DNA from 2 places in the Oerskovia jenensis genome. Region 2 is predicted to be linked to the other one. Evidence: predicted binding sites of a transcription regulator. Region 2 holds the regulator's gene; the other holds the start of a gene.
The links. Region 2 encodes HspR, which represses chaperone genes until heat shock. Its sites were predicted from a motif close to AAGTTGAGTCNNNNNGACTCAACTT; they were not measured.
Positions count from the first base shown of each region.

Region 1: a site for HspR is predicted at 1,940-1,964, ahead of JOD49_RS10120 (Hsp20/alpha crystallin family protein). Genes of this name have one in related genera too.

Region 1 is NZ_JAFBBO010000001.1:2,249,037-2,252,431, reverse strand. Features, by position in the region: gene JOD49_RS10130 (hypothetical protein) at 1-399, shown strand, start outside; gene JOD49_RS10125 (SDR family NAD(P)-dependent oxidoreductase) at 530-1,375, shown strand; gene JOD49_RS10120 (Hsp20/alpha crystallin family protein) at 1,484-1,900, opposite strand; gene JOD49_RS10115 (class I SAM-dependent methyltransferase) at 2,005-2,610, opposite strand; gene JOD49_RS10110 (SDR family oxidoreductase) at 2,864-3,395, opposite strand, start outside.
Region 2 is NZ_JAFBBO010000001.1:3,011,592-3,014,986, reverse strand. Features, by position in the region: gene JOD49_RS13590 (hypothetical protein) at 12-779, shown strand; gene JOD49_RS13585 (DUF1540 domain-containing protein) at 904-1,212, opposite strand; gene JOD49_RS13580 (heat shock protein transcriptional repressor HspR) at 1,420-1,917, opposite strand; gene JOD49_RS13575 (DnaJ C-terminal domain-containing protein) at 1,962-2,984, opposite strand; gene grpE (nucleotide exchange factor GrpE) at 3,167-3,395, opposite strand, start outside.

The DNA of each region.
Region 1 (3,395 bases), 760 kb from region 2:
GTCCCGCTGCCCGACGACGCCGCTCACCTCCTGGAGTCCGGCGGCACCGCGGGCGAGGCGCCGGGTGGCGGCCCGGCGACCGCGCGGACCACCTCGTTCACCCGGCGGACCGTGACTCAGATCCACTACAAGCGGCGCCTCGGCGAGGGGGAGCGGCAGGCGACCACGACGTCGGTCCTGCTGCAGCTCGCGTTCCCGGAGTCGACCGACGCGATGCTCGCGCTCGCGGCCGAGCGGGGCGTGCGGGTCGTGCACGTCCCGGTCGACGAGGGCGAGATGGGCGCGACGATCAAGCGGGCCGCGGCGTGGCGCTCGACCGCGCTGGGGCTACGGGACCGCTTCGCGCGAGAGGCCGACGCGGCACCGTCGCCCGACCCGGCGCCCGAGCCCGTCGTCTAGCCGGGGGCTCGGCCGACGCCACGGCCGGGCGCCGTGGCGCGCCGGGCGGTCGTGCGCGGTCTACGCTCCGTGAGGGCGCGGCGGCACAGGGCGCGGGCGCGGCGACGGCACGGACGAGGCGGGGTGGCACATGGCACGCAGGACGATCGTCATCACGGGAGCGAGCGACGGGATCGGGGCGGCGGCGGCCCGGGCGCTCACCGAGGACGGGCACGAGGTCGTCGTCGTGGGGCGCTCGCCCGAGAAGACCGCGGCGGTCGCACGCGAGCTGGGCGCCGACTTCTTCGTGGCGGACTTCGCGCGCCTGGCCGAGGTGCGGTCGCTCGCCGCGCAGCTACGAGACCGCTACGAGCGGATCGACGTCCTCGCGAACAACGCGGGCGGCATCATGGCCGACCGTCAGGTCTCCGAGGACGGTCACGAGTTGACGTTCCAGGTCAACCACCTCGCACCGTTCCTCCTCACGACGCTGCTGCTCGACCGGTTGGAGGAGAGCCGCGCGAGCGTCCTCAGCACGAGCAGCGCCGCGCACCGGCTGTTCAGCGACTTCCACGTCGACGACCTCGAGTCCGAGCGGTCCTACGCGCCCAACACCGCGTACGGCAACGCGAAGCTCGCCGTGAACCTGTTCACGCGCGAGCTCGACCGCCGGTACCGGGCGGCGGGCGTCTCGGCGGCGTCGTTCCACCCGGGCGTGGTCGCGACGAACTTCGCCGCGACGTCGACGAGCAGCATGCGCGTCATGTACCAGACGGTGCTGAGCCGATTCCTCACGTCCTCGGCCAAGGGGGCCGACACGCTCGTGTGGCTCGCGACGACGACCCCGGGCGTCGACTGGGAGCCGGGGAGCTACTACGTCAAGCGCAAGGTCGCGACCACCCACCCGCTCGTGAGCGACCCGCGCCTGGCGGCCGACCTGTGGGCCCGGAGCGCGGCGATGGTCGCCGACGACGGCGCCCCGGGAGCGGCGGCCTGACGATGCCCGGACAGCACGACGGGCCCGGTGCTCTCGCACCGGGCCCGTCGACTCACCTCGCCACGGGCCGAAGGGGGGTGACCTGCGGCGGGGAGGTCTGGAGGACCGTCAGGACGCGGAGGTCGTGACCTCGATGCGCTGCGGCGTCGTGCCGGCGTAGACGCCGGCGACGGTGACGGTCAGGACTCCTGCGTCGTAGCGGGCGCTGATCGCGCTCGCGTCGGCAGGCTGGGGGAGGGTCACGACGCGGTGGAACGCGCCGTAGCGGACCTCGCGGACTCGGCGGCCCTCGGTCTCCTCGGCCCGCTCGTCCTTGCGCTCGCCGCGCACGACGAGCTTGCGGCCCTCGACCTCGACCGTGACGTCCTGCGCCGGGTCGATGCCCGGCAGGTCGAAGCGCGCGACCAGGTCGTTGCCGTCCTGGAAGACGTCGGCGTGAGCCGGGACGCCTGCCACGGGGCGGGCGGTGAGCAGGTCGCGCAGGGCGCGGTCGAACGCGGGGGCGGTGGTCAGGGTGGCGGTCATGGTGACTCCTTCGGTCGGTGCGGAACCTCTGACCGGTACAACTTGAGTCACCCACGCTCAATTCCGGATCGGCGTTCGCCCTGGACGAACGACCACCCGACGTGTCAGCCCAGTACCGCGACCAGGAAGTCGGAGTCCTCGGCGAACGGTCGCAGGTCCCACGTCGAGAGCCTGAGCTGGACCTCGAGCCCGGCCTCGGCGGCGTCGGCGAAGAAGTCGTCGAACGCGTACCCGCGCCCGGCCCCGAACCCGACGACGGCCCGCCCGCCCGGTGCCAGGTGGGCCCGGAAGCGGCGCAGCACCGCGACCTCGGTGCCGGGCGCGAGGAAGGTCACGACGTTCCCCGCGCACACGATCAGGTCGAACGGCTCGGCGATGCCCGCTGCGGGCAGGTCGAGCTCGGCGATGTCCCCGACGAGCCACGTCGAACCGGGGTGGTCGGCCTGAGCGGCCTCGATGAGCACGGGGTCGACGTCGACGCCCACCACGACGTGCCCGCGCGCCGCGAGCTCGGCACCGACGCGCCCCGGGCCGCTGCCCGCGTCGAGGATGCGGGCGCCGCGGGGAACCATCGCGTCGACCAGCCGGGCCTCGCCCGCGAGGTCGGCGCCCTGGGCGGCCATGGCGCGGAACCGCTCGATGTACCAGGTCGAGTGGGACGGGTTCACGGCGGTCTTCTGCTCCCAGCGGGTGGGGTTGGCCTTGCTCACCGGTGGCTCCTCGGGGTCGGGCGGGGCCCTGAACGGGCTCGGCGGCGGCCACGAGAGCGGGCCACCGCACCTTCGACCGTACCCCCACCGGGTACGACGCCGGAGACCGTCCAGTGTCGACCGGACCCGGTCTCACCGACCGGACCTGGACCCCTCACTCACCACGAGGTTGCCCACGGTCGAGAACGGGATCGAGGTCGGCATCGGCGGCAGAACGACCTCAACCCCGTTCTCGGCACCCCGGGACACCCGGCTAGCGGCCGAAGACCTCCAGGACCGGCGTCTCGCCGTCGACGAAACGGATGAACTGCCCCACGGTCGACGGCGAGCGCAGGGCCTGCGCGACGACCAGGGCGACGTTGCCGCGCGACGTCTTCCCCTCGTGCGCGTCGACCGTGATCATGCCGGTCGGCTCGTCGGTCGTCAGGGTGCCGGGGCCCAGGATCGTCCAGTCCAGGTCGGTGCCGCGCAGGTGGTCGTCGGCTGCGAGCTTGGCGTCGGCGTACGGGAAGAAGCTGTTGTCCTTCGCGATCCCGTGGTCCGGCACCGAGCCGATCCACGACACCATGACGTAGCGCGAGACGCCCGCGGCGGCGGCCGCGTCCATCGAACGGATCGCGGCGTCCCGGTCGACGGCGTAGGTCCGCTCCGGGCTCCCGCCGCCGGCCCCCGCGGACCACACCACGGCGTCGTGCCCGCGCAGGGCCTCGGTGATCTCCTCGGTCGAGGCGTGCTCGACGTCCAGCAGCAACGGCGTGCCGCCGAGCTCCTCGACGAGCGGGAGC
Region 2 (3,395 bases):
GTCTCATAGGTATGGACCTACGACCTGGCTACCCCGAGCCAGCCGTCGCCTCGCTGCTCGACGAGTGGCAGGCGGCCAGCACGAACAGCGTCTGGCTGCGGCCAGGCGACTGGTACCACCCTGCCGTCGAGGCGCTCGTCGAGGCGCTCACGGACTCCCGCTGCCCGGCCGCTGCGGCCGAGCGGCTCGGTGAGGCCCGCGGCCGCGACGGGATCAGCATCGGCGAGACGATCGACGACCTGACCTGCTTGTTCGACCTCTGGGGCACCGCTCCCGATCTTCGCGTGCTGCGGGCAGTCAGCACCGGGTGGGCCGTGGGCAACGAGGTGGTTCCGGGCGCTCCGCCGACGACCGATCCTCGATCGGGGCTCGTCACGGTCCCCTACCTCGTCCAGCGCCTCCAGGAGACCTACGGACTGGCCGACCGCCTGGGGACGCCGGCTCCGACCACGCACTGCCTCGTCCTGGTGGACGTCGCGGTCGAACGCATCGACGGCTGGCAGAAGGTCGCCCGCGCGGCAGCCATGGGCAAGGTGCTGACCGAGACGTTCGGCCTCGGGCACCCGGTCGCGACGCTCGGTGGCGGGATCTACGCGGCGCTCTGCGCTCGCACGGCCGACGTCGGCCCGGTCCGTGCGGAGCTCCGGCACAGGATCGAACGCATCGCGCTCACGTTCGGCGTGACGGCGATCCTCCGGCGCCCGCCCCGCATCTGGGTCGAGCCCCTTCCCGCGCAGCATGCCGACGCGGCGAAGATGCTTCACGACCTCTCTCGCTAGACCACGCGGTCGTCGGGTGCTCCGGCCGCCCGGCGAGTCCCCCCGCACGCCACGACGCCCCGTCGTCCGGCGAGGGACGACGGGGCGTCGTGGGGGAATCGCGCGTGGGGGGACGGCGCGAGGGTCAGCGGGGGCTGTAGGTCAGGCAGTCGGCGTGGTCCGCGCCCTGGGGGCCGGCTCCGACGCGGATCGAGGAGGCGTTGCACTCGAGCGACTCGTTGTGCGCGCACTCGCCGCGCTGGCAGGCACCGACGTGGGCGATGACCTTGTCCAGACCGCCCTTGGCGGTCAGGGGGATGAACGTGGCGCACTCGGCCTCGCTGCCGTGCGCGGCGATCGTCACGGCGCCGGCGTGGCAGCCGTGCTCGTGGTTGTATCCGCATCCGTCGATCGAACACTCGACGACCTGGGGCATCTCCATCAGGCTGCTCATGGGACTTCTCCTTGCTCGAAGGACAGGGGCGTTCAACCGTGCAATTCCTTCACGGTATTCCTTCGCGCATCCTGTGTATAGGAAGCAAGGCCTCACTCACTTCGGCGGAATTCCGCCATTTTTACGTCACGCACACCGCACGTAATTGCGCCCGGAGGATTCAGGTGCGGGCGAGCCCACCGGGTCGGGCGGGGGGCACGGGAAGGGTCAGGAGCCCCGGCCGGGACGCCACAGGACGAGGGCCCGCGCCTCCGTCGCCTCACCGACGACCTGGCCGCCTGCCCCCGTCTCCTCCCCCCGCGAGCGCCGCACGCGGCGTCCACGGGGCACCACGACGACGTCGCCGCTCACCCCGGCCGCGAACACGCGTCCTCCCTCGAGCCGGGCGGACAACGCGTCGAGGCGGGACTCGAGCCGACTCACCTGCTCCTCGAGCGCGAGGATACGGCGGATGCCCGCGAGGTTGATGCCCTCCTCCTGGGAGAGCCGCTGGACCTCGAGGAGCTTGGCCACGTCCCGCTGGGAGTAGCGGCGACCACGCCCCATGGTGCGGCGCGGGGTCACGAGTCCCAGCCGGTCGTACTGACGCAGCGTCTGCGGGTGCATCCCGGCCAGGGTCGCGGCCTGCGAGATGGCGAGCACGGGGGCGTCGTCGTACGCGTTGAACGGGATCTGGCTCCCCGTGGGGGCCTCGTTCCTCGCCATGCTCTCCTCCTCGCTCTTCCTCGTGCCTGCTGGTCGCCCGCCCGTTACTCGGCCGCGCGCCCGAACAGGTCGGAACGTACGTCGTTCTCGCCGTCGGTCGCGGCGGCGAGCGCCTCGACGGCCTCCTTGGCGGCCTTCGAGAGCTTCTGCGGCACCACGACCTGGATCGTGACGAGCAGGTCGCCCGTCGCCTTGGCGGTCTTGACGCCCTTGCCCTTGACGCGCAGCGTGCGGCCGGACGGCGTGCCCGCGGGGACCTTGACCTTGACGGGCTTGCCGTCGAGCGTCGGGACCTCGATGGTCGCGCCGAGGGCTGCCTCCGCGAACGTCACGGGGACGGTCAGGCGCAGGTTGTGCTTCTCGTCGACCGAGAACACGGGGTGCGGCGTGACGTGCACCGTGATGACCAGGTCGCCGGGTGGGCCGCCCGCGACGCCGGGTCGGCCCTTGCCGCGCAGCCGGATCTTCTGGCCGTCGCGGACGCCGGCCGGGATGCGCGCCGTGATGGTGCGGCCCTCGGTCGTGACGTTGACGGTCGAGCCCTCGACGGCGGGCCGGAACCCGAGCGTGGCCGACGAGTGCACGTCGGCGCCCGCCTGCGGGCGCTGGTACCCGGCGTTGGGGCGGAAGCCGGTCTGGCCTCCCCCGCCGCCGAACATCGACCCGAGGATGTCCTCGAAGCCGCCGCCACCGCCGGTCTGGGTGGAGTACCGCACGCGGCCTCCCCCACCTCCGCCGCCACCGCCGCCGAACATGCCGCCGAAGATGTCCTCGAACCCTCCGGCGCCACCGGCGGGTCCGCCGGCTCCTGCGGAGAAGCGGGCGCCCCCGCCGGCCATGGCACGGATCGCGTCGTACTGCTGGCGCTGCTCGGCGTCGGACAGGACCGCGTAGGCCTCGCCGATCTCCTTGAACTTCGCCTCGGCCTTCGCGTCACCCTGGTTCTGGTCGGGGTGATAGGTGCGGGCCAGCTTGCGGTACGCCTTCTTGATCGCGGCGTCGTCGGCATCCTTGGGGACGCCCAGCGCGGCGTAGAAGTCCTTCTCGATCCAGTCCTGACCGGTCAAGGCGCCTCCTCTCGTAGGTCTCACCGGCCCCGGGGCCGGTGGTGGTGCTTACATCGATAGTGGTCGTGCTCCCGGGGCCCGACGGCGGAGGTCACCTTCACGCGGAAGGTGCGCTCCGCCGTCGGGCGTCCCGGGTCCGGTGGGTGCCCTGTCCCGCAGGACCTGGCACCCACCTTCCGTTTCTACTCCGGTCCGACGACCGAGACGCGCGCGGCGCGCACGATCTTCTCGCCGATCCGGTAGCCCGGCTCGATGACCATGTTGACCGTGGCCGACGTGGCCTCGGGGTCCACCTGGTGCATGAGCGCCTCGTGGACCGTCGGGTCGAACTCCTCGCCCACGACGCCGTACCGCTCGATGCCGAACTTCGCGAGGCTCGCGTCGAGCTTGTCGGAGATCGCGACGAACGGT